Linked DNA regions of Sphaerisporangium krabiense. The main gene of each other region encodes a partner of the protein of the gene in region 2 in a complex. Links are inferred from orthologs where the notes say so. Each region holds a gene or a part of one and is shown on either strand. Other genes may lie near its edges.

Region 1 (9,878 bases), 2.9 Mb from region 2 along the record:
CTGGCGCGGTTCCTGCTGGTGTTCATGCAGGGCCTGCGGCTCGTGGGCAAGGCCTCGCCCGACCCCGCGCGCCTGCGCGACGCGGCCGCGCAGGCGCTGTCGCTGCTGGACTGATCCTTCTCAGGGCGCACTGCCGACGCATGGTCGAATTCTGGAACGAACGGTCAATGTACAGAAGGGGCAGGACATGAGATTCAAGGACAAAGTGGTGCTGATCACCGGCGCCGGATCGGGCATCGGCCGCGCGGTCGCGCTCGGGTTCGCCAGGGAAGGCGCCCAGGTCGTCGTCACCGGCCGCCGCCGCGGCCCACTGGACCACACCGTCAAGCTCATCGAGGCCGACGGCGGCCACGGCGCCGCCATCCCCGCCGACGTGACCCGCTCGCAGGAGGTCCGCGAGCTCGTCGACGAGATCGTCCGCCGGTACGGCAGGCTGGACATCGCCGTCAACAACGCGGGCGTGCTGTTCAAGGCCGAGGTCGCCGACATCGACGAGGACGACTGGGCGCGGACGCTCGACACCAACGTCACCGGCGTCATGCTGTCCATGAAGCACGAGATCGCCGCCATGCTCCGCACGGGATCCGGTGTGATCATCAACGTGTCGTCCCAGCTCGGAGCGCACATCCGGATCCCCGGCCTCGGCGCGTACGCCGCGTCCAAGGCCGCCGTCACCGCCCTCACCCGCACGGCGGCCAAGGAGTACGCCCGGCACGGGATCCGCGTCAACACGGTGAGCCCCGGCCCGCACGACACGCCGATGTCCATGCGCCCCGGCGAGACCGAGGACGACCGCGCCGAGCGCGTCAGGCGCGAGCTCCCCATCGGCCGGGTCGGGAAGCTGGACGAGATCACCTCCGGCGTCCTCTGGCTCGCGTCCGACGGCGCCGGCTTCGCCGTCGGCACCGACCTGGTCCTCGACGGCGGCTCCACCGCCTGACCCCGAACCCGTGCGGACCGCCTGCCCCGGGACCACGCGGCTCCGCACGGCGTGAGCCCCGGGCGGACGGCTCCGCCGAGGGAACGCCGCCGGTTACCTGCCGCGTAATCGCGCACCGGCCGCCGTCCCGCATAACCTCACGTCATGACGACCACGGCGCTCTCCCGGCGGCCCGTAGGCGAGCTCCTGCGCCAGTGGCGCGAGCACCGCCGGCTCAGCCAGCTCGACCTGTCGATCCAGGCCGACATCTCCACCCGGCACCTCAGCTTCTTGGAGACCGGAAGGTCCAAGCCGAGCCGCGACATGGTCCTGCACCTCGCGGAGGAGCTGGACCTGCCGCTGCGCGAGCGCAACCGCCTGCTGCTCGCCGCCGGGTTCGCGCCGGAGTTCTCCGAGACCACGCTGGACGCGCCGCGGATGACCGCCGTGCGCACGGCGCTCCGGCAGATCCTCGCCGGACACGAGCCGTACCCGGCGGTCGTGGTGGACGGCCGCTGGAACCTCGTCGAGGGCAACGTGAGCCTCGGGCTGCTCACCTCGCTCGTGGACCCGGAGCTGCTGGCCGCGCCCGCGAACGTGCTGCGGGCCAGCATGCACCCGAAGGGCCTCGCCCCGCACATCGTCAACCTCGGCGAATGGCGCTCCCACCTGCTCGGGCGGCTGCGCCGCCAGATCGCCTTCAGCGCCGACCCCGAGCTGGAGGCCCTGTACGCCGAGATCCGGGCCTACCCCTGCGACCAGCCGGAGCCGGAGGAGGCCGAGCTCGCCGGGGCGGGCGAGCTGGTGGTGCCGCTGCGCCTGCGCCACGACGCCGGCGAGCTGGCGTTCTTCAGCACGATCGCCACCTTCGGCACGCCGCTCGACATCACCTTGGCGGAACTGGCCATCGAGTCGTTCTTCCCCGCCGACCGGCGGACCGCCGAAGTCCTCAGGTCGGCCGCGCGGACGTCCCCGGCGGCGCTGTGACATCCTCGACCCTATGATCACGCTCGCCCACGTCAGCGACGTCCACATAGACGGCTCGCCCCGGAGCGTGGAACGGACCGAACGGGTCGTCCGCCACGTCTCCCGGCTCGCGGGCCCGATCGACGCCGTGCTCGTCACCGGCGACATCGCCGACCACGGCGCCGCGGACGAGTACGAGATCGCCCGCGAGCTGCTGCGCTTCCCCTACCCCTCGATCGTCTGCCCGGGGAACCACGACAGCAGGGCCGAGTTCCGCAAGGTGTTCCTCGGCGAGGCCTCCGGCGGCGCCGAGCCCGTCGACCAGGTCCTCCAGGTGGGCGACGTCACCGTCGCGCTGTGCGACTCCAGCGTCCCCGGCCGGAACGAGGGCCGTCTGGAGGACGGGACGCTGCGCTGGCTGGCCGGGGTGCTCGGCGCGGCCCCCGGTCCGGTGCTGATCGGCATGCACCACCAGCCCGTGCCCGTCGCCATCCCGTACGTCGACGAGATCGGCCTGCTGGAGCCCGAGCGTCTGGAGGAACTGGTCCGGGCCCACCCGCGGGTGGCGGGCGTCCTGGTCGGGCACGCGCACACCGCGGCCGCGACGACGTTCGCCGGGCGCCCGGTCTACGTCGCGCCGGGCGTCGCCTCGCAGGCGTTGCTGCCGCAGGAGTCGGCGGCCATGCCGCCGCTGTCGTTCGACATGCCGCCGGGGTTCGCGCTGCACATGCTGTCCGGCGACGGCCGGCTGACGACGCACGCGCGCGTCGTGCTCTGAGAGCCCTTCAGCAGCCTGCGCGGCCCCGGGCCCTGCCGTCCGAGCTCGTCGCCGGGGTTGATCACCGGGCACCGGTCGATCGACAGGCACCCGCAGCCGATGCAGTCGGTGAAGTCGTCGCGGAGCTGCTGGAGCCGGCGCATGCGCTCGTCCAGCTCCTCGCGCCAGTGCTCCGACATCCGCTGCCAGTCCGCGCGGGTGGGGATGTGGTCCGGCGGGAACAGGGAGAGCACCTCGGCGATGTCCGCGAGGGGGATGCCGACGCGCTGCGCCATGCGGATCAGCGCCACCCGGCGCAGCATGTCACGCCGGTACCGCCGCTGGTTCCCGGTCGTACGACGGCTGCTGATCAGCCCCTGCTTCTCGTAGAAGTGCAACGCGGAGACATTGACCCCGCTCCGCGCGGCGAGCTCGCCCACGCTGAGCTCCGGCCCCCGCGGCGCCGCCGAATCCGACATGTCAGACACGCTCCGCTTCCCCTCGCTTGACCTCAAGGTTACTTGAGGTCCGGGGGACCTGCCCCACGCCCGCCACGACATCGTCGGGTCAGCCCGCGGATCAGTGCGGGGCCATGTCCACGAAGCGGCTGTAGTGTCCCTGGAAGGCGACGGTCACCGTGGCGGTCGGCCCGTTACGGTGCTTGGCCACGATCAGGTCGGCCTCGCCCGCCCGCGGCGACTCCCGCTCGTAGGCGTCCTCACGGTGCAGGAGGATCACCACGTCGGCGTCCTGCTCGATGCTTCCGGACTCGCGCAGGTCGGACACCTGGGGGCGCTTGTCGGTGCGCTGTTCCGGACCACGGTTGAGCTGGGAGATGGCGATCACGGGCACCTCCAGCTCCTTGGCGAGCAGCTTCAGCGCACGCGAGATCTCCGACACCTCCTGCTGACGGCTCTCGGTCCGCTTCGGCGAGCTCATGAGCTGGAGATAGTCGACGATGACGAACCGCAGGTCATGCCGCTGCTTCAGCCGCCGGCACTTGGCACGGATCTCCATCATCGACATGTTCGGCGAGTCGTCGATGAACAACGGCGCCTCGGCCACCTCGCTCATCCGCCGCGCGAGCCGCGTCCAGTCGTCATCGTTCATCGTCCCCGACCGCATGGTCTGCAGACTCACCCGAGCCTCCGCCGACAACAGGCGCATCGTGATCTCGTTCCGCGACATTTCCAGCGAGAACACCACGGTGGTCATATGGTGACGAATCGCAGCAGACCTCGCGAAATCCAGACCCAGGGTACTTTTACCGATCGCCGGGCGTGCCGCCACGACGATCATCTGGCCGGGGTGGAGGCCGTTCATGAGGGCGTCGAGGTCCTGGAAGCCGGTGGGGACGCCGGTCATCTGGCCGCTGCGGCTGCCGATGGCCTCGATCTCGTCAAGGGCTCCTGGCATGATCTCGGAGAGGGGGCGGTAGTCCTCGCTGGTGCGGCGGTCGGTGACCGCGTAGATCTCGGCCTGGGCGCGGTCGACCAGGTCGTCGACGTCCTCGTTGTGGCCGCCGTAGCCGTAGGAGACGATGCGGGTGCCGGCCTCGATGAGCCGGCGCAGCACCGCCTGCTCTCGGACGATCTTGGCGTAGTAGCCGGCGTTGGCGGCGGTGGGGACGACGTTGGTGAGGGTGTGGACGTAGGCGCCGCCGCCGACGCGGCCGAGCTCGCCGCGCCGGGTCAGCTCGTTGAAGATCGTGACGGAGTCGGCGGGCTCGCCGCGCCCGTAGAGGTCGAGGACGGCGTCGTAGATGATCTGGTGGGCGGGCCGGTAGAAGTCGTCGGCGCGCAGGACCTCGACGACGTCGGCGATGGCGTCCTTGGACAGGAGCATGCCGCCCAGCACGGACTGCTCGGCCTCGATGTTGCTCGGAGGTGTGCGTTCGAAGGGGGTGTCGAAGGCAGGTGCGATCTCACTGCTCACCTGGCGCCCTCCTCGCGTGTTCCCGGCCCCCCGAAGTAGCCGGGGTGACAGTTTCGCCGGTTCCGCGAGAACCGGCAACGCATGCTGTAGACAACGGTGTGGATGAGCTGTGGATAACGTGTGGACTTCCGGGCACGACATGTGGGCACGCTGGGGACAACTCTGTGGATAACCAGCACCCCTCTGCACACACCCCCGCATGAGCAGGGAAAACACTGTCCACGAGCTGTGGAAGAAAGAAAGCTCGGTGTGACACGCGGGGAACGGTGACCCCGGACACAAGCGACGGGGACGTAAGGGGCAAAATAGGCGAGTGGCTCTTACCCCTCGCGTCGGCGGCCGGGAGATCCTCCGGCTGGCCGTCCCCGCCTTCGGCGCCCTGGTGGCCGAGCCGCTGTTCATTCTCGCCGACTACGCCATCGTCGGCCGCCTCGGCACCGGCGCCCTCGGCGCGCTCGGCGTCGCCGGCGCCGCGCTCACCTCGCTGGTCAGCGTCTGCGTCTTCCTCGCGTACGGCACGACCGCCGCCGTGGCACGGCAGGTGGGCGCGGGCGACCTGCCGCGGGCCGTCAAGCGCGGCGTCGACGGACTGTGGCTGGCCGCCGGCATCGGCGTCGTGCTGATCGCGGCGGGCTGGCCGCTCGCCCCCTGGATCGTCGAGCTGTTCGGCGCCTCCCCCGAGGTCTCCGCCCAGGCCGTGACGTACCTGCGCGTCAGCCTGCTCGGCACGCCCGCCATGCTCGTCATCCTGGCCGGGACGGGCGTCCTGCGGGGGCTCCAGGACACGGTCACGCCGCTGGCCGTCTCCGTCGGCTCCTTCGCGCTCAACGCCCTGCTCAACGCCGTGTTCGTGCTCGTCCTGCACTGGGGCATCGCCGGGTCGGCCTGGGGCACCGTGCTGGCCCAGGCGCTCGGGGCCGTCGTCTACGTCCTGGTGGTGGTCAGGGCGGCACGGGAGCACCACGTGCCGATGCGGCCCGACCCCGCGGGGATCCGCGACTCGGGGACGGCCGGGATCGCGCTGCTGATCCGCACGGTGTGCATGCGGGTCGTGCTGATCGTCGCCACGGTGGTCGCCACCCGCATGGGGGACGCGCCGCTGGCCGCGCACGCGATCGCCACGCAGATCTGGACGCTGACGGCCTTCGCGCTCGACGCGATCGCGATCGCCGGCCAGGCGATCACCGGGCGGGCGCTCGGCGCCGGGGACGTCCACCTGACCCGGTCGGCCACCCGCACCATGGTGATCTGGGGCGTGGGCTACGGCGTCGTCCTGGGCGTGGTGATCACGCTGGCCCGCCCGGTACTCCCCGGGTTGTTCGACGCCGATCCGGCCGTGGCCGCCGCGCTGGTGTCGGTGCTGTGGGTGGTGGCGGCGCTCCAGCCGGTCGCGGGCGTGGTGTTCGTCCTGGACGGGGTGCTGATCGGGGCGGGCGACCGGCGCTTCCTCGCCTGGGCGTCCGCGCTCACCACGGCGGCCTACCTGCCCGCCGCGTACGCCGTCGTCCACACCGGAGGCGGCCTGGTGGCGCTGTGGCTGGCGCTCGGGGTGTGGATGGCGGCCCGGCTGCTCACCCTGGGAGCGCGCGCGTACGGCCGCGCCTGGCTCGTCACGGGAGCCTAGGCCGAGCGTCACCGGAGTCCGGCCGCGTTCAGAGGCGCCTGGCCTCCAGCACGCGCCTGAGGAACTCGCGGGTGCGGGGCTCGCAGGGCTCGCTGAAGAACCGCTCGGGCGGCCCCTGCTCCAGCAGGACGCCCCCGTCCAGGAAGCACACCTTGTCGGCGATGTCGCGCGCCAGCCCCATCTCGTGCGTGGCCAGCACCATCGTCATGCCCGTCGTCTTGAGCTCGCGGATGATGTCGAGCACCTCGCCCACCAGGGCGGGGTCGAGGGCGGAGGTCACCTCGTCCAGCAGGAGCAGGCGCGGCCGGGTGGCGAGGGCGCGGATGATGGCCACGCGCTGCTGCTGGCCGCCCGACAGCCGGTCGGGGTAGGCCCCGGCCTTGTCGGCCAGGCCGAACCGGGCCAGCAGCTCGCGGGCCTCCTCCTCCGCCTGTGCCCTGGCCACGCCGTGCGCCTTCCTCGGCGCGAGCGTGATGTTGCCGAGCACGGTCATGGACGGGAAGAGGTTGTAGGACTGGAAGACCATGCCGATGCGCTTGCGCACCTGGTCGGGATCCGTCCGCACGTCGGTGATCTCGTCCCCGTCGAGGTGGATCGTGCCGTCGTCCACGGTCTCCAGGAGGTTGACGCACCGCAGCAGCGTGGACTTGCCGGAGCCGGAGGCGCCGATCAGGCAGACCACCTCGTGGGAGTCCACCGACAGGTCCACGCCGCGCAGCACGCTGTGCCGGTGGTAGTGCTTCCAGACCCCCGCGACGCGCAGGACCTCGCCCGCGTCCGTGCCGCTCACGCGCCCCGCCGCCTCTGGGACCTGGCCGCCAGGTAGTCGGTGAAGCGGGCCATCGGGACGGTGAGCGCGATGAACAGCAGCGCGGCGGCCAGGTAGGGGGTGTAGTTGAAGGTGTCGGCCGCGTGGATCTGCGCCTGGCGCAGCGCCTCCAGCGGCCCGATCGTCGCGACCAGGGCGGTGTCCTTCTGCAGGGAGACGAAGTCGTTGAGCAGGGGCGGCACGACCCTGCGCACGGCCTGGGGCAGCACCACGAACCGCATGGACTGGGCGTGGGTCAGGCCCAGGGACCGGGCGGCGGCGCGCTGGCTCGGGTGCACCGAGTCGATGCCGGCCCGGAACACCTCGGCCACGTAGGCGCCGTACGACAGCGTCAGCGCGATGATGCCGAGAACGGCGAGGTCGGACGGCATGCCCCGCAGTTCGAGCGCGGGCAGGCCGAACCCGACCAGGTAGATGATCAGGATCGTCGGTATGCCGCGGAAGACGTCGGTGTAGAGCACGGCCAGGGCGCGCAGCGGGAAGAACAGCGGCGAGCGCACGGTGCGGACGAGGGCCACCAGCAGGCCCACGATGAGGATCAGCGGCTCGGCGATCAGGAAGATCTTGATGTTGAGCAGGAAGCCGGACAGCACGTCGGGGAAGGCGTCGGCGAACCGCTCGGCGTCGAAGAAGGTCTCCTTGACCCGTGGCCAGCCCGGCGAGGCGGTGACCACCCAGATCACGAGCACGACGAAGACGACCGTGGAGACCGACGCGACCGAGCCGGACCGTACCTCGCGGCGCCGGCGCAGGCGCTCGCGTTCCCGCTGGCGCTCGCTCTTCACCCAGGCGCCGGGCACGCCGGCGGTGTCCGCCGCGAGCGGGCCCGGCGACTCGCCGGGGTGGCTCACTTCAGGTCCGGGGCCCCGGCCGCGGAGCCGAGCCACCGGGTCTCGATGCTCGCCAGCTCGCCGGTGGAGCGCAGCTCGCCGATCGCCGCGTTGACGCACGGCACCAGCGCGCTGCCCTTCTGGAAGACCAGGCCGAACTGCTCGGCGGCGCCCTGGTCGCTGCCGAACTGGCCGACGATCTTCGAGCCCTCGACCTGCGCCGCGGTGACGTAGAACGCGGTCGGCAGGTCCACCACCAGGACGTCGACCTGCTTGTTCTTCAGGGCGTTCACGGCGTCGATCTGCTCGTTGTAGACGTTCGGCTGGGCGGTCGGCTGGATGGCGCTCTTGACGGCCGTGAGGGACGTCGTGCCGACCTGGACGCCGATCTTGGCGTCCTTGAGGTCGGCCAGCGAGCCCGGGGTGGCGTACTTGGAGCCGTTCAGCGCGACCGCGGCCTGCTTGACCGTGTAGTAGCCGTCGCTGAAGTCGACGGCCTTGGCGCGCGCCGGGGTGATGGACACCTGGTTGACGTCGAAGTCGAACTGCTTGGCGCCGGGGGCGAACGCGGAGTTGAAGGGGGCGACCGTCCAGGCGACCTCGGTCTTGGCGAAGCCGAGCTTGCCCGCCACCGCGTAGGCGACGGCGCTCTCGAAGCCCTCGCCGGTGGACGGATCGTCGTCCTTGAACCAGGGCTCGTAGGCGGGCTTGTCGGTGCCGATGGTCAGCGTGCCGGGCTTGAGCAGCTTGAGCTGGTCCTTGGCGCAGGAGGCCGACGCCGAGGGCGCGGCCGAGGACGGCGAGCCGGACGCGGAGGTGGTGTCGTCGGCCGGAGCGCATGCCACCACCACCATCGCGAGCGCGCCGAGCACCGGCAGCATCGAGGGACGGAGCATTCACGCCTCCAGAGGGGGTCCTGACGAGCGAATTCGTCGCTCAGGATATCGGTGACCAAAGATTCGCCCATACCAGGCCATTGATGCTGAAACCATACTGTTCCTGCGCCCCACCCGGCACGGCGGGGGCGCCCCGCCCCGGAGGCCGCCCGGGAAAGCCGGAGGGCCCCTCTCCGGTGGAGAAGGGCCCTCACGAGCGTCTGTGGTCGCACACCGCTCAGGCGGAGAGGACCTCGACGTCGATGTTCGCCGCGACCTCGGGGTGGAGCCGCACCGAGATCCGGTGCGAGCCCACGCTCTTGATCGGGCTGGTGATCTCGATACGGCGGCGGTCCAGCTCGGGGCCGCCGGCGGCCTTCACCGCGTCGGCGATGTCGGCGGTCGTGACGGAGCCGAACAGACGGCCGGACTCGCCGGAGCGGGTCTTCAGCGTCACCCGGAGAGAGCCGAGGCGCCCGGCGACCTGCTTGGCGGTGTCCAGGTCGCGGATGTCGCGGGCGTCACGCGCCTTCTTGATCGACTGGACCTGCTTCTCGCCGCCGCGGGTCCAGCGCAGGGCGAAACCGCGGGGAATGAGGTAGTTGCGGCCGTAGCCGTCCTTGACCTCGACGATGTCGCCGGGGGCGCCGAGGCCCGAGACCTCGGTGGTGAGAATGAGCTTCATGTCTCCCAAGCCTCCTGTCAGCGCGCGGTGCTCGTGTACGGCAGCAGGGCCATCTCACGAGCGTTCTTGATCGCGGTCGCCACGTCGCGCTGGTGCTGGGTGCAGTTGCCCGTCACCCGGCGGGCACGGATCTTGCCGCGGTCGGAGATGAACTTCCGCAGCAGCGCCGTGTCCTTGTAGTCGACGTAGGAGATCTTGTCATGGCAGAACAGGCAAACCTTCTTCTTCGGCTTGCGCAGTGCCGGCTTCGCCATCGTGGTGCTCCTCCTAGGAGAGCCCCGCGTGATGCGGGAATGGTCGATCGGTTACTGGATCAATGGTTCGGTCAGAAGGGCGGTTCGTCGCTGAGGTCGCCACCGCCGGAGCCGCCGTAGCCGCCCTGGTTGTAGCCACCGCCACCGCCGCCGCCGTAGTTGCCACCGCCGCCGCCACCGCCGTAGTTGCCACCGCCGGGCGGC
Region 2 (9,765 bases):
CCACCTCCTCCAGCGTCCGCGGGTGGCCGTCGGAGAGGCCGAAGCGTAACTGGATGATGCGCTGCTCGCGGTCGGAGAGGGTGGCGAGGATGTCGTCGAGCTGGTCCTGCAGCATGATGAACGCGGCGGCCTCGATGGGCACGACGGCGTCGGCGTCCTCGATGAAGTCACCGAGGTCGGAGTCCTCCTCGCCGATGGGCGACTGCAGCGACACCGGCTCCTGGGCGATGCGCTGGATCTCCACCACCCGGTCCACGGGGAGGTCCATCTCCAGGGCGATCTCCTCGGGGGCGGGCTCCCGGCCGAGGTCCTGGTGGAGCTGGCGCTGCACCCGCACCAGCTTGTTGATCGTCTCCACCATGTGCACGGGGATGCGGATCGTCCGCGCCTGGTCGGCGATCGCCCGGGTGATGGCCTGGCGGATCCACCAGGTGGCGTAGGTGGAGAACTTGTAGCCCTTGGTGTAGTCGAACTTCTCGACCGCGCGGATCAGGCCCAGGTTGCCCTCCTGGATCAGGTCCAGGAAGAGCATGCCGCGGCCGACGTAGCGCTTGGCGATCGACACCACGAGCCGCAGGTTGGCCTCGATGAGGCGCTGCTTGGCGCGCACGCCCTCCCAGACCAGCTCCTCGAACTCCGGGGTGGGCAGGCGGGACTCGCAGAGCTTGTCCTCGGCGAACAGCCCGGCCTCGATGGCCTTCGCCAGCTCGACCTCCTCCTCGGCGGTGAGCAGGGGCACTCTGCCGATCTCGCGGAGGTAGATGCGGACGAGGTCGCTGGTCGGCGCGCGCTTGCCGACGTCCTCCTCGTCCGGGCGGGCGGTGTCGTCGTCGCCCTGCGGCTCGAGCACCTCCACGCCCTTTTCCGCGAGCATCCGCACGACGCGCTCCAGCGCGTCGGGTGGCAACTCGGAGCGGTCGAGCGCGGCGGCCACGTCGTCGACGGTGACGCTCCCGCGCTCTCTTCCTCTGGCGACTAGATCCGCCACCTGATCAACCGAAGGCGGTCCACTTGGCAGCACCGATGCACCCACGGTGCATAGTCTGCTGTATGGCCGCCATAAAACGGCAGGCCCTATTTTTGTCACCGATGGTAAGGCTTAATTCATTACCGAATCGATATCAAACAAATGTTTGGCCTCGGTGACCAGCGGAAAGTAAAGATTCTTATGCGCCGACGGCGCGTTCTCTTAACACCCGCCGTTGTTGTTCGAGTGCCACCAGTTCCCCGAACAGACGGTTGTACTCCTGCTGCTGCTCGATCGGGTTCAGCCGCTCCATCCTGGCCTTCACCTGAACGAGCGCGCGGGTCACCGCGATCTCGGCCAGCCGGGCCAGCACGGCCGCGCCGTAGCGCTCCTCGCCCTCCAGCTCGGCGCGCAGCGGCTCGACGGCGAACCTGGTCGCCAGCGCGCGCAGCGCGTCGTCCTCGGTGACGGCGAGCAGGGCGTCCACCCAGTCGCGCCCGCCGGAGCCGCCCGAGGACGTCCCCCCCGCCGTCATGATCAGTTCGTACAGCGCCACGTGCTCGGGCACCGTGAACGCGCCGGTCCCGAGCGCGTCGAACTCCGGCCCCATGAGGGCGGGACGCTGGACGGCGAGCTTGAGCGCCTCGGACTCGATGCGCACCGTGGGGTCGGCGGGATCGGCCGGCGGGCGCGGCGCGGGGACCCGCCTGCCGCCGCGCTCGGGGGCGGCGGCGCGGCCGCCCTGGCGTCCCCCGCCCGCGCCGGCCCCGGCGACCTCCTGGATGCGGTGCAGCACCATGCGCTCGTCCATGAAGCCGAGCCAGCGGTCCAGGTCCACGGCGTACCGGCCGCGCAGCGCGGGGTCCTTGATGCCGGCGACCAGCGGGGCGGCGGCGTCCAGGGCGGACAGGCGGCCCTCGTTGGTGTCGAGCTCGTAGCGGGAGATGACGCTGCGGATGGCGAACGCGAACAGCGGCTCGCGGCCGGCGATCAGGTCGCGGACCGCGGCGTCGCCGTGCTTGACGCGCAGGTCGCAGGGGTCGAGGCCCTCCGGCTGGACGGCCACGAAGGTCTGGGTGACGAACTTCTGCTCGTCGGCGAAGGCGCGCAGGGCGGCCTTCTGGCCGGCGGAGTCGCCGTCGAAGGTGAACACGACCTCGCCGCGGAACTCGGCCTGGTCGAGCAGCAGCCGCCGCAGCACCTTGATGTGCTCCTCGCCGAAGGACGTGCCGCACGTGGCGACCGCCGTGGGCACCCCGGCCAGGTGGCAGGCCATCACGTCGGTGTACCCCTCGACGACGACGGCCTGGGAGCGCTTGGAGATCTCGCGCTTGGCCAGGTCGATGCCGTAGAGCACCGTGCTCTTCTTGTAGATGGGGCTCTCGGGGGTGTTGAGGTACTTGGGCCCGTCGTCGCCGTCCAGGAGCCTGCGGGCGCCGAACCCGATCGTCTCGCCGGTGATGTCGCGGATCGGCCAGACGAGCCGGCCGCGGAAGCGGTCCACCGGGCCCCGGCGGCCCTCCCTGGCCAGGCCGCCCTTGATCAGCTCCGCGGCGGTGAAGCCGCGCCCCATCAGGTGGCGGCTCAGCCGGTCCCAGTCGGACGGGGCGTAGCCCACGCCGAAGTGCTCGGCGTCCACGCGCTCGAAACCCCGCTCGGACAGGAACCGGCGGCCGGGGGCGGCCTCGGCCTCGGCGAGCTGGGCGGCGTAGAACTCGGCGGCGGCCTTGTGGGCCTCGATGAGGCGGCTGCGCTCGCCGTGCTCGCGCCCGGGGACGTACCCGCCCTGCTCGTAGCGGAGCTGGAGGCCGGCGCGCTGGGCCAGCCGCTCGATCGCCTCGGTGAAGGACAGATGCTCCAGCTTGCGGACGAAGGTGATGACGTCCCCGCCCTCGGCGCAGCCGAAGCAGTACCAGTAGCCACGGGAGGGGGTCACGTTGAACGACGGCGTCTTCTCCTCGTGGAAGGGGCACAGCCCCTTGAGGTTGCCGCCGCCGGCGTTGCGAAGCTGGATGTGCTCCCCTACGACGTCGGCGATCGCCGACCGCTCCCGCACGAGCGCGATGTCCTCGTCACTGATCCGCCCTGCCACGCCGGTGAGTCTACGACTCGGCGCCCGCACGCTGGGCACGCGGCGTCCGTGATGGGGGATTTTTCGCGAATGGGTCGTGTCGGGGTTGAAGGTCGGTTAGAAAGAGAACGCTTGGTTCGGAGCTGGTTTCGGTAACGTCACACGGGTGGAGATCATGCGATCGGGGCGACTCGCCGCCATTGCCGCGACGATGCTCGTCGCCACCGCCTGCGCCGCGCCCGGCGGAGTGGCCGGCATCAGCACCCGGCCGACGTCCGTCCCGCAGGACGTGCCGAGCGCGCCCGCGGCCTTCGAGGCCTCCCCGAGCGCCGGGCGCGGCCCGATCGACGCCGCCACGCTCGGCCCGACCGTCACCCCCGCTCCGCAGGCCCGGGTGACCCCGCCCGCGGGCGACGAGCCGGTCCGGGTGCCCCCGCCCAAGCTGTCGCGCTTCACCTACGCCTTCCCCGTGAAGGGCTGCCGGGCCACCTACACCCGCGGCCGGCTCGTGCTGCCGAAGGCCACCATCTGGACCGGGAAGGGCTGCGCGTTCGTCGCGCCGGTCGGCGGCGTCGTGCACGAGGTCAACGCCAGGAACCGCTGGACGGCCTCCACCGACAGGGGCGCCGACCGCGAGGGCCGCTTCGTCTCGATCGTCGGCGACGACGGCGTGCGCTACCTCGGCGGGCACCTCGACAGCGTCGCGCCGGGCCTGCGGCCGGGGGCGCGGGTCGCCGCCGGGCAGCTTCTCGGCCGGGTCGGCGACTCCGGGAACGCCAAGGACGAGGGGACCAACCTGTACTTCGCGGTGTCGTGGTCCACCTCCGCCAAGTACTGGTGGGTGCGCCGGGGCATGGTGGACCCGTGGACCTACCTGGACGCCTGGCTGAACGGCAACGCCACCCTTTCGCCCGCAGCGCGGGTGGCCGCCGTGCGCGCCGCGGTCGGCGCGACGCCGCCCTGCCGCACGCTGTGCGCCTCCAAGCCGGTGAAGCGTCCGCCGAAGAAGCCCGTGCCGACGCAGACCGGCGAACCGGACGTGACGCGCGGCTGAGGGCCGGCGTCCCAGGGCGCGGAGAGGCGGCTAGCGGCGTCCGCCGAGGCCGCGGTGCAGGCTCACCGCCGAGCCGTCGGTGAGCGAGGCGATCTGGTCGACGACCACGCGCAGCCGGGCGGCGTCGTCGCCGGCCTCGGCGAACGCCGGGCGCAGCGCGGGCTCCAGGGTGGCGGGGGCGCCCAGCATGATCATCGAGGCCAGCTCGGCGATCAGCTCGCGCTGGCGGGCCTGGTTGGCGCTGTGCTCGTCCCTGGCCATCACGTAGTGGGCCGTCAGCCCCTTGAGCAGCGCGCACTCCAGCCGCGTCGTCCTTGGCACGACCAGCTCGGCCCCGTGCCGGGTGAGCGCGCCCGCGCCGTACGCCGCGCGGGTCGCCGCCTGCGCGGACAGGCAGAACCGGCCGATCAGCGCGCTGGTGAACGACTTCAGCGCGACCAGGTCGCTCATGCTGCCCTCGAAGCGCCACGGCCACAGCGGCTCCTCGATGAGCCGGGCGAAGGTCTCCTCCAGCTCGGTCATGCCGCTGTCGTCGGCGTACCACTTGAGGGTGCGCTCGCACACCTCACGCCGCTCGCCGGGGTCGCGCAGGGTCGCGGGCAGGACGTGGCCGGAGTGCAGCGCGTCCTCCAGGTCGTGGACGGAGTAGGCGACGTCGTCGGACCAGTCCATGACCTGGGCCTCGAAGCTGACGCTGCCGGCGGGCACGCCCTGCCTGACCCAGGCGAAGACCGGCATGTCGTCGGGGTAGACGCCGTACTTGGCGCCGTGCGCGGAGGTCCAGGGGTACTTCAGCGCGGAGTCGAGCGTCGCCCGGGTGAGGTTCAGCCCGGCGCTGCGGCCGTCGGCGGTGAGGACCTTGGCCTCCAGCCGGGTGAGCAGGCGCAGGCTCTGGGCGTTGCCCTCGAAGCCGCCGCAGCGGGCGGCCAGCTCGTTCAGCGCGGTCTCGCCGTTGTGCCCGAAGGGGGGATGGCCGAGGTCGTGCGCGAGGCACGCCGTCTCGACCAGGTCGGGGTCGCAGCCGAGCGCCTTGCCCATCTCCCTGCCGATCTGCGCGCACTCCAGGGAGTGGGTCAGGCGGGTGCGCGGGATGTGGCGGCCGTGGTCGGGGACGTCGCCCGGCCCGACCACCTGCGTCTTGGCCGCCAGCCTCCGCAGCGCCGCGCTGTGCAGCACGCGGGCCCGGTCGCGTTCGAACGCGCTGCGCTCGGGGTTGCCGGCGGGTTCCGGTACCCATCTGGCCTGATCGGAGTGGTCGTAGGCTCTCATCGGTAGCGGGATGCTACCCGCGCGACGGGTCGGTAATTACTAACATGCGGGAAACTCACGGCATCCACGGCATTTCCGGTATTTTCGCAGATCATCCGCCCCGTAGGCCACCCCAGCCCACCGGCGGTCCCACCCCGGCCCGAGCACCCCCAGCGGTGGCCCGGGCCGGAGTCCCGCGCTCAGCGGGTCTCGGACTCCCCGCCCGACAGCGCCGCCCGCCCGGCCTCCAGGCGGGCCACCGGCACCCGGAACGGCGAGCAGGACACATAGTCCAGGCCGATCTCGTGGCAGAAGTGGACGGACTCGGGGTCGCCGCCGTGCTCGCCGCAGATGCCGAGCTTGATGTCGGGACGGGTGGCCCGGCCCTCCTCGACGGCGATCCGCATGAGGCGGCCGACGCCGCTCCTGTCGATCGTCTCGAACGGCGACACCCCGAAGATGCCGAGGTCCAGGTAGCGCGAGAAGAACGCCGCCTCGACGTCGTCGCGCGAGAAGCCCCACGTCATCTGGGTGAGGTCGTTGGTGCCGAACGAGAAGAAGCGCGCCGCCTCGGCGATCTGCCCGGCGGTCAGGGCCGCGCGCGGCACCTCGATCATCGTGCCGATCAGCGCCTCGACGCCGGTCTCCGCGAGGATCTTCTCGGCCTCGTCGCGTACGCCCTCCAGCTCCTGGACGGCGCTCACCAGCGGGATCATGATCTCCGCGTGCGGGTCTCCCCCGGCCGCGCGCCGCTCGGCCGCCGCCTCGGCGATGGCCCGCACCTGCATCGTGAACAGGCCCGGGATCACCAGGCCGAGGCGCACGCCGCGCAGGCCGAGCATCGGGTTCTGCTCGTGCAGGCGCTTGACGGCCGTGAGCAGCCTGCGGTCCCGCGGTTCGGCCTCGTCCCCGGCCACCGCGATCTTCACCGACAGCGCGGTGATGTCGGGCAGGAACTCGTGCAGCGGCGGGTCGATGAGGCGGATCGTCACCGGCAGCCCGTCCATCGCCGCCAGGATCCCCACGAAGTCGGACTTCTGCAGCGGCTCCAGCGCGCCGAGCGCCGCCCGGCGGTCCTCGTCCGACTCGGCGAGGATCAGGTCCTCGACGAGGCGGCGGCGGTCGCCGAGGAACATGTGCTCGGTGCGGCACAGGCCGATGCCCTCGGCGCCGAACCTGCGGGCGCGCGCGGCGTCCTCGGGGTTGTCGGCGTTGGCGCGCACGGCCATGCGGCGGCGCTCGTCGGCGTGGCGCATGACGCGGTCCACGGCCTGGACGAGCTCGTCGGCCGTCCCGCCCACGCCCTCGAAGTACTCCACGACCGGGGAGTCCACGACCGGCACCTCGCCGAGGAACACCTCGCCGGTGCTACCGTCGATCGAGATGACGTCGCCCTCCTGGACGGTCAGCCCGCCGGGGGCGGTGAAGCGCCCGGCCCTGGCGTCGACGTCCAGTTCCTCCGCGCCGCACACGCAGGTCTTGCCCATGCCGCGCGCGACCACGGCGGCGTGGGAGGTCTTGCCGCCCCTGCTGGTCAGCACGCCCCTGGCGGCGATCATGCCGGCCAGGTCGTCGGGGGTGGTCTCGCGGCGGACCAGGATGACGTCCTCGCCCTTGCCCGCCAGCTCCGCGGCGCGCTCGGAGGAGAAGACGGCCTTGCCGACCGCCGCGCCCGGGGAGGCGTTCATGCCCTTGGTGATGGTCTTCTTCTCGGCGCCCCCGTCGAACCGGGGGAACATGAGCTGGGCGAGCTGGGCGCCGCTGACCCGCCTGACGGCCTCGTCCATGTCGATGAGGCCCTGGTCGACGAGCTGGGTCGCGATGCGGAACGCCGCCGCCGCGGTGCGCTTGCCCACCCGGGTCTGCAGCATCCACAGCTTGCCGCGCTCGATCGTGAACTCGATGTCGCACAGGTCGCGGTAGTGGTCCTCCAGCGTCTTCATGATCTCAAGGAGCCGCTGGTAGGACGCGGGGTCGATCTCCTCCAGCCGCTGGAGCGGCACGGTGTTGCGGATGCCCGCGACCACGTCCTCGCCCTGGGCGTTCTGCAGGTAGTCGCCGTAGACGCCCTGCTGGCCCGAGCCGGGGTCGCGGGTGAAGGCGACGCCGGTGCCCGACTCCATGCCGAGGTTGCCGTAGACCATCGCCACGATGTTGACCGCCGTGCCGAGCTCCTCGGGGATGCGCTCCTGGCGGCGGTAGATGATCGCGCGGGGCGCGTTCCAGGAGTCGAAGACGGCGCGGACGGCCTGGCGCATCTGCTCGCGCGGGTCGGAGGGGAAGTCGCCGCCGGTGTGCTCCCTGACGATGCCCTTGTAGGTGTCCACGAGGCGCTGGAAGTCCGCCGCGTCCAGGTCGAGGTCGCTGACCACGCCCTTGCCGCGCTTGAGGTCGTCGATCGCCGTCTCGAACAGGTCGCCCTCCAGGCCGAGGACGGTCTTGCCGAACATCTGGATGAGGCGGCGGTAGGAGTCCCAGGCGAAGCGGTCGTCGCCGGCCTGCTTGGCCAGGCCCTGGACGGACTCGTCGTTGAGGCCGATGTTGAGGACGGTCTCCATCATGCCGGGCATGGAGAACTTGGCCCCGGAGCGCACGCTGACCAGCAACGGGTCCGCCGCGGCGCCGAGCCGCTTGCCCATGCGCCCTTCCAGCGCCTCCAGGTGGGCCTCGACCTCCTCGTCGAGCCCTTCGGGAAGGCCGCCCTCGCGCAGGTAGGCGCGGCACGCCTCGGTGGTGATCGTGAACCCCGGAGGCACGGGCAGACCCAGGTTCGTCATCTCCGCGAGATTGGCACCCTTACCACCGAGAAGATCTTTCAGATCTTTGTTCCCCTCGGTGAAGTCGTACACGTATTTGGGCACTCGAGCTCCTTCAACGACTTCGCGGCGTACGATTCCGCCTCGTTGCCGGGGACTCTACCTATGAATCTGACCGGGAAACGTCACCCACGTTTCGGGACGATGTCTTCGCAGCTAGACCCCAATATAGCGGTCTAATCCATTCCCCTGCGGAAGCCCTCGGACGCCAAAGTCGAACGCCCGGCCACCTGGTATATACCAATTACGGGAAGCCGCCGCGAAGATTCACTCCCCATTCCCGCGACGCCTATTGGTGTAGACCATTCTGGGCCGGCGCCGGGCCCCGGCATTCCGGCCGTCCCGTGCCCCGCGGTTCCGGACGCCGCCGGCTAGAGCAGTTCGCCGAGCACACCCGAGCCGAGAACGATCACCGCGCCGATCGCCGTGAACACCGTGGGGACGATCCACCCGCCGTGCCGCCGCACCAGGCCGACCACCGCGGGGTGGGATCCGAGCCATGACCCCGCCAGGCACCACACCGCCACTCCGGCCGCGAACACCGCGACGGTCAGGACGGTGGCCGCGGCTCCGATGGAGCGGAAGACCGGGGTGTAGACCGAGATGTTGTCCGCGCCGTTCGCCAGCGTCACGCCCGCCACCGACAGCGGCCCGGTCGCCACCGCGGGGGGATCCTCGCCGTCGCCGCCACGGCCGCGCACCGCCCTGACCAGCCCCCACAGCCCGAGGCCGAGCGGCACCAGGCCGAGCAGGCCCACCCAGCGGTCGGGCAGGACGGTGAGCCCCAGCGCGGCGAGCGCCGACAGGGCGACGAGCGCGGCGATGCCGGCGTACTGCCCCGCCCAGATGTGCCACGGCCGCGGCCGGCCCCCGGCCCGCGCGGCCAGGAAGAGCACGGTGAGGACGATGATGTCGTCGACGTTGGTGCCGGCGAACATGCCCACCGCCGTCCCGGCCGTCCCCAGCACCTCGCCCACCCGGCAGACCCTACCTTCTCTCCCTTCGCCCGAGACCCGGCAGGGGCGCGCCCGGAGCGGTCACGCCAGGGGCGGTCACGCCGGCGGCGAACACGGCCGCCGCCGGGGTTCGCGGGCCTCGGGCAGGTGTCAGGATGGCCGCATGATGGAGTTGAACGGGCGTCCCGCCACCGCCGGCGAGCTCGGCGCGCTCGCGTCGCACAACTACGGGCACTTCACGACCATGCGGGTCGAGGACGACCGGGTGCGCGGGCTGTCGCTCCATCTCGACCGGCTGCAGGGGGACTGCCGCGTCCTGCACGGCGCCGACCTCGACCTCGACCGGGTCCGCCACCTGGTGCGGCGGGCCACCGCCGGGGGCCCGCCGGTGGTCGTCCGCGTCACCGTCTTCGATCCCGAGTTCGACATCGCGAGGCCCGCGGCCAAGGCGAACCCCGAGATCCTGGTCGGCACGCGGCCCGTCCCCGGCGACCTGCCGCCCCTGGCCCTCGGCACCGCCGAGTACGAGCGCGACCTGCCGGAGCTCAAGCACACCGGCCTGTTCGGGCCGCTGGTCCAGCGGCGGTTCTCCTTGCTCGGCGGCTACGACGACGTGCTGTTCACCGACGGCAGGGCGCGGGTCACCGAGGGGC

The links.
Region 1: the proteins of dnaG (region 2) and dnaB are in contact, whole or in part, in a crystal structure (PDB 2R6A), measured with the Geobacillus stearothermophilus proteins. The link is inferred for Sphaerisporangium krabiense from one-to-one orthologs. Residues at the interface, in WP_049624496.1 of Geobacillus stearothermophilus: Lys456, Leu457, Leu458, Pro459, Ala460, Asn463, Ala464, Leu467, Leu535, Leu536, Ile537, Ala538, Gln544, Glu545, Asp548, Tyr549, His552; in WP_033016901.1 of Geobacillus stearothermophilus: Ser13, Glu15, Ala16, Gln18, Glu91, Leu92, Asp94, Ala95, Val96, Pro97, Thr98, Ala99, Ala100, Asn101, Tyr104, Tyr105, Ile108.

The regions. Positions count from the first base shown.
Region 1 is NZ_JACHBR010000001.1:2,390,297-2,400,174, forward strand. What follows is about bases 2,400-5,386. They hold dnaB (replicative DNA helicase), read right to left. Parts: upstream 4,578-5,386; coding sequence 3,222-4,577; downstream 2,400-3,221. Other genes in these bases: BJ981_RS10455 (metallophosphoesterase), read left to right, coding at 2,400-2,663; BJ981_RS10470 (MATE family efflux transporter), read left to right, coding at 4,891-5,386. In the rest of the region: BJ981_RS10440 (TetR/AcrR family transcriptional regulator), read left to right, coding at 1-114; BJ981_RS10445 (SDR family NAD(P)-dependent oxidoreductase), read left to right, coding at 188-940; BJ981_RS10450 (helix-turn-helix domain-containing protein), read left to right, coding at 1,085-1,906; more of BJ981_RS10455, read left to right, coding at 1,920-2,399; more of BJ981_RS10470, read left to right, coding at 5,387-6,201; BJ981_RS10475 (amino acid ABC transporter ATP-binding protein), read right to left, coding at 6,230-6,991; BJ981_RS10480 (amino acid ABC transporter permease), read right to left, coding at 6,988-7,881; BJ981_RS10485 (ABC transporter substrate-binding protein), read right to left, coding at 7,878-8,756; rplI (50S ribosomal protein L9), read right to left, coding at 8,974-9,420; rpsR (30S ribosomal protein S18), read right to left, coding at 9,438-9,674; BJ981_RS10500 (single-stranded DNA-binding protein), read right to left, coding at 9,746-9,878. UniProt on the Escherichia coli protein: The main replicative DNA helicase, it participates in initiation and elongation during chromosome replication. Travels ahead of the DNA replisome, separating dsDNA into templates for DNA synthesis.
Region 2 is NZ_JACHBR010000001.1:5,288,277-5,298,041, reverse strand. What follows is about bases 614-3,487. They hold dnaG (DNA primase), read right to left. Parts: upstream 3,060-3,487; coding sequence 1,167-3,059; downstream 614-1,166. Other genes in these bases: BJ981_RS23245 (M23 family metallopeptidase), read left to right, coding at 3,214-3,487; rpoD (RNA polymerase sigma factor RpoD), read right to left, coding at 614-1,021. Outside these bases: more of rpoD, read right to left, coding at 1-613; more of BJ981_RS23245, read left to right, coding at 3,488-4,092; BJ981_RS23240 (deoxyguanosinetriphosphate triphosphohydrolase), read right to left, coding at 4,123-5,361; ppdK (pyruvate, phosphate dikinase), read right to left, coding at 5,541-8,201; BJ981_RS23230 (cadmium resistance transporter), read right to left, coding at 8,528-9,133; BJ981_RS23225 (aminotransferase class IV family protein), read left to right, coding at 9,279-9,765. UniProt on the Escherichia coli protein: RNA polymerase that catalyzes the synthesis of short RNA molecules used as primers for DNA polymerase during DNA replication.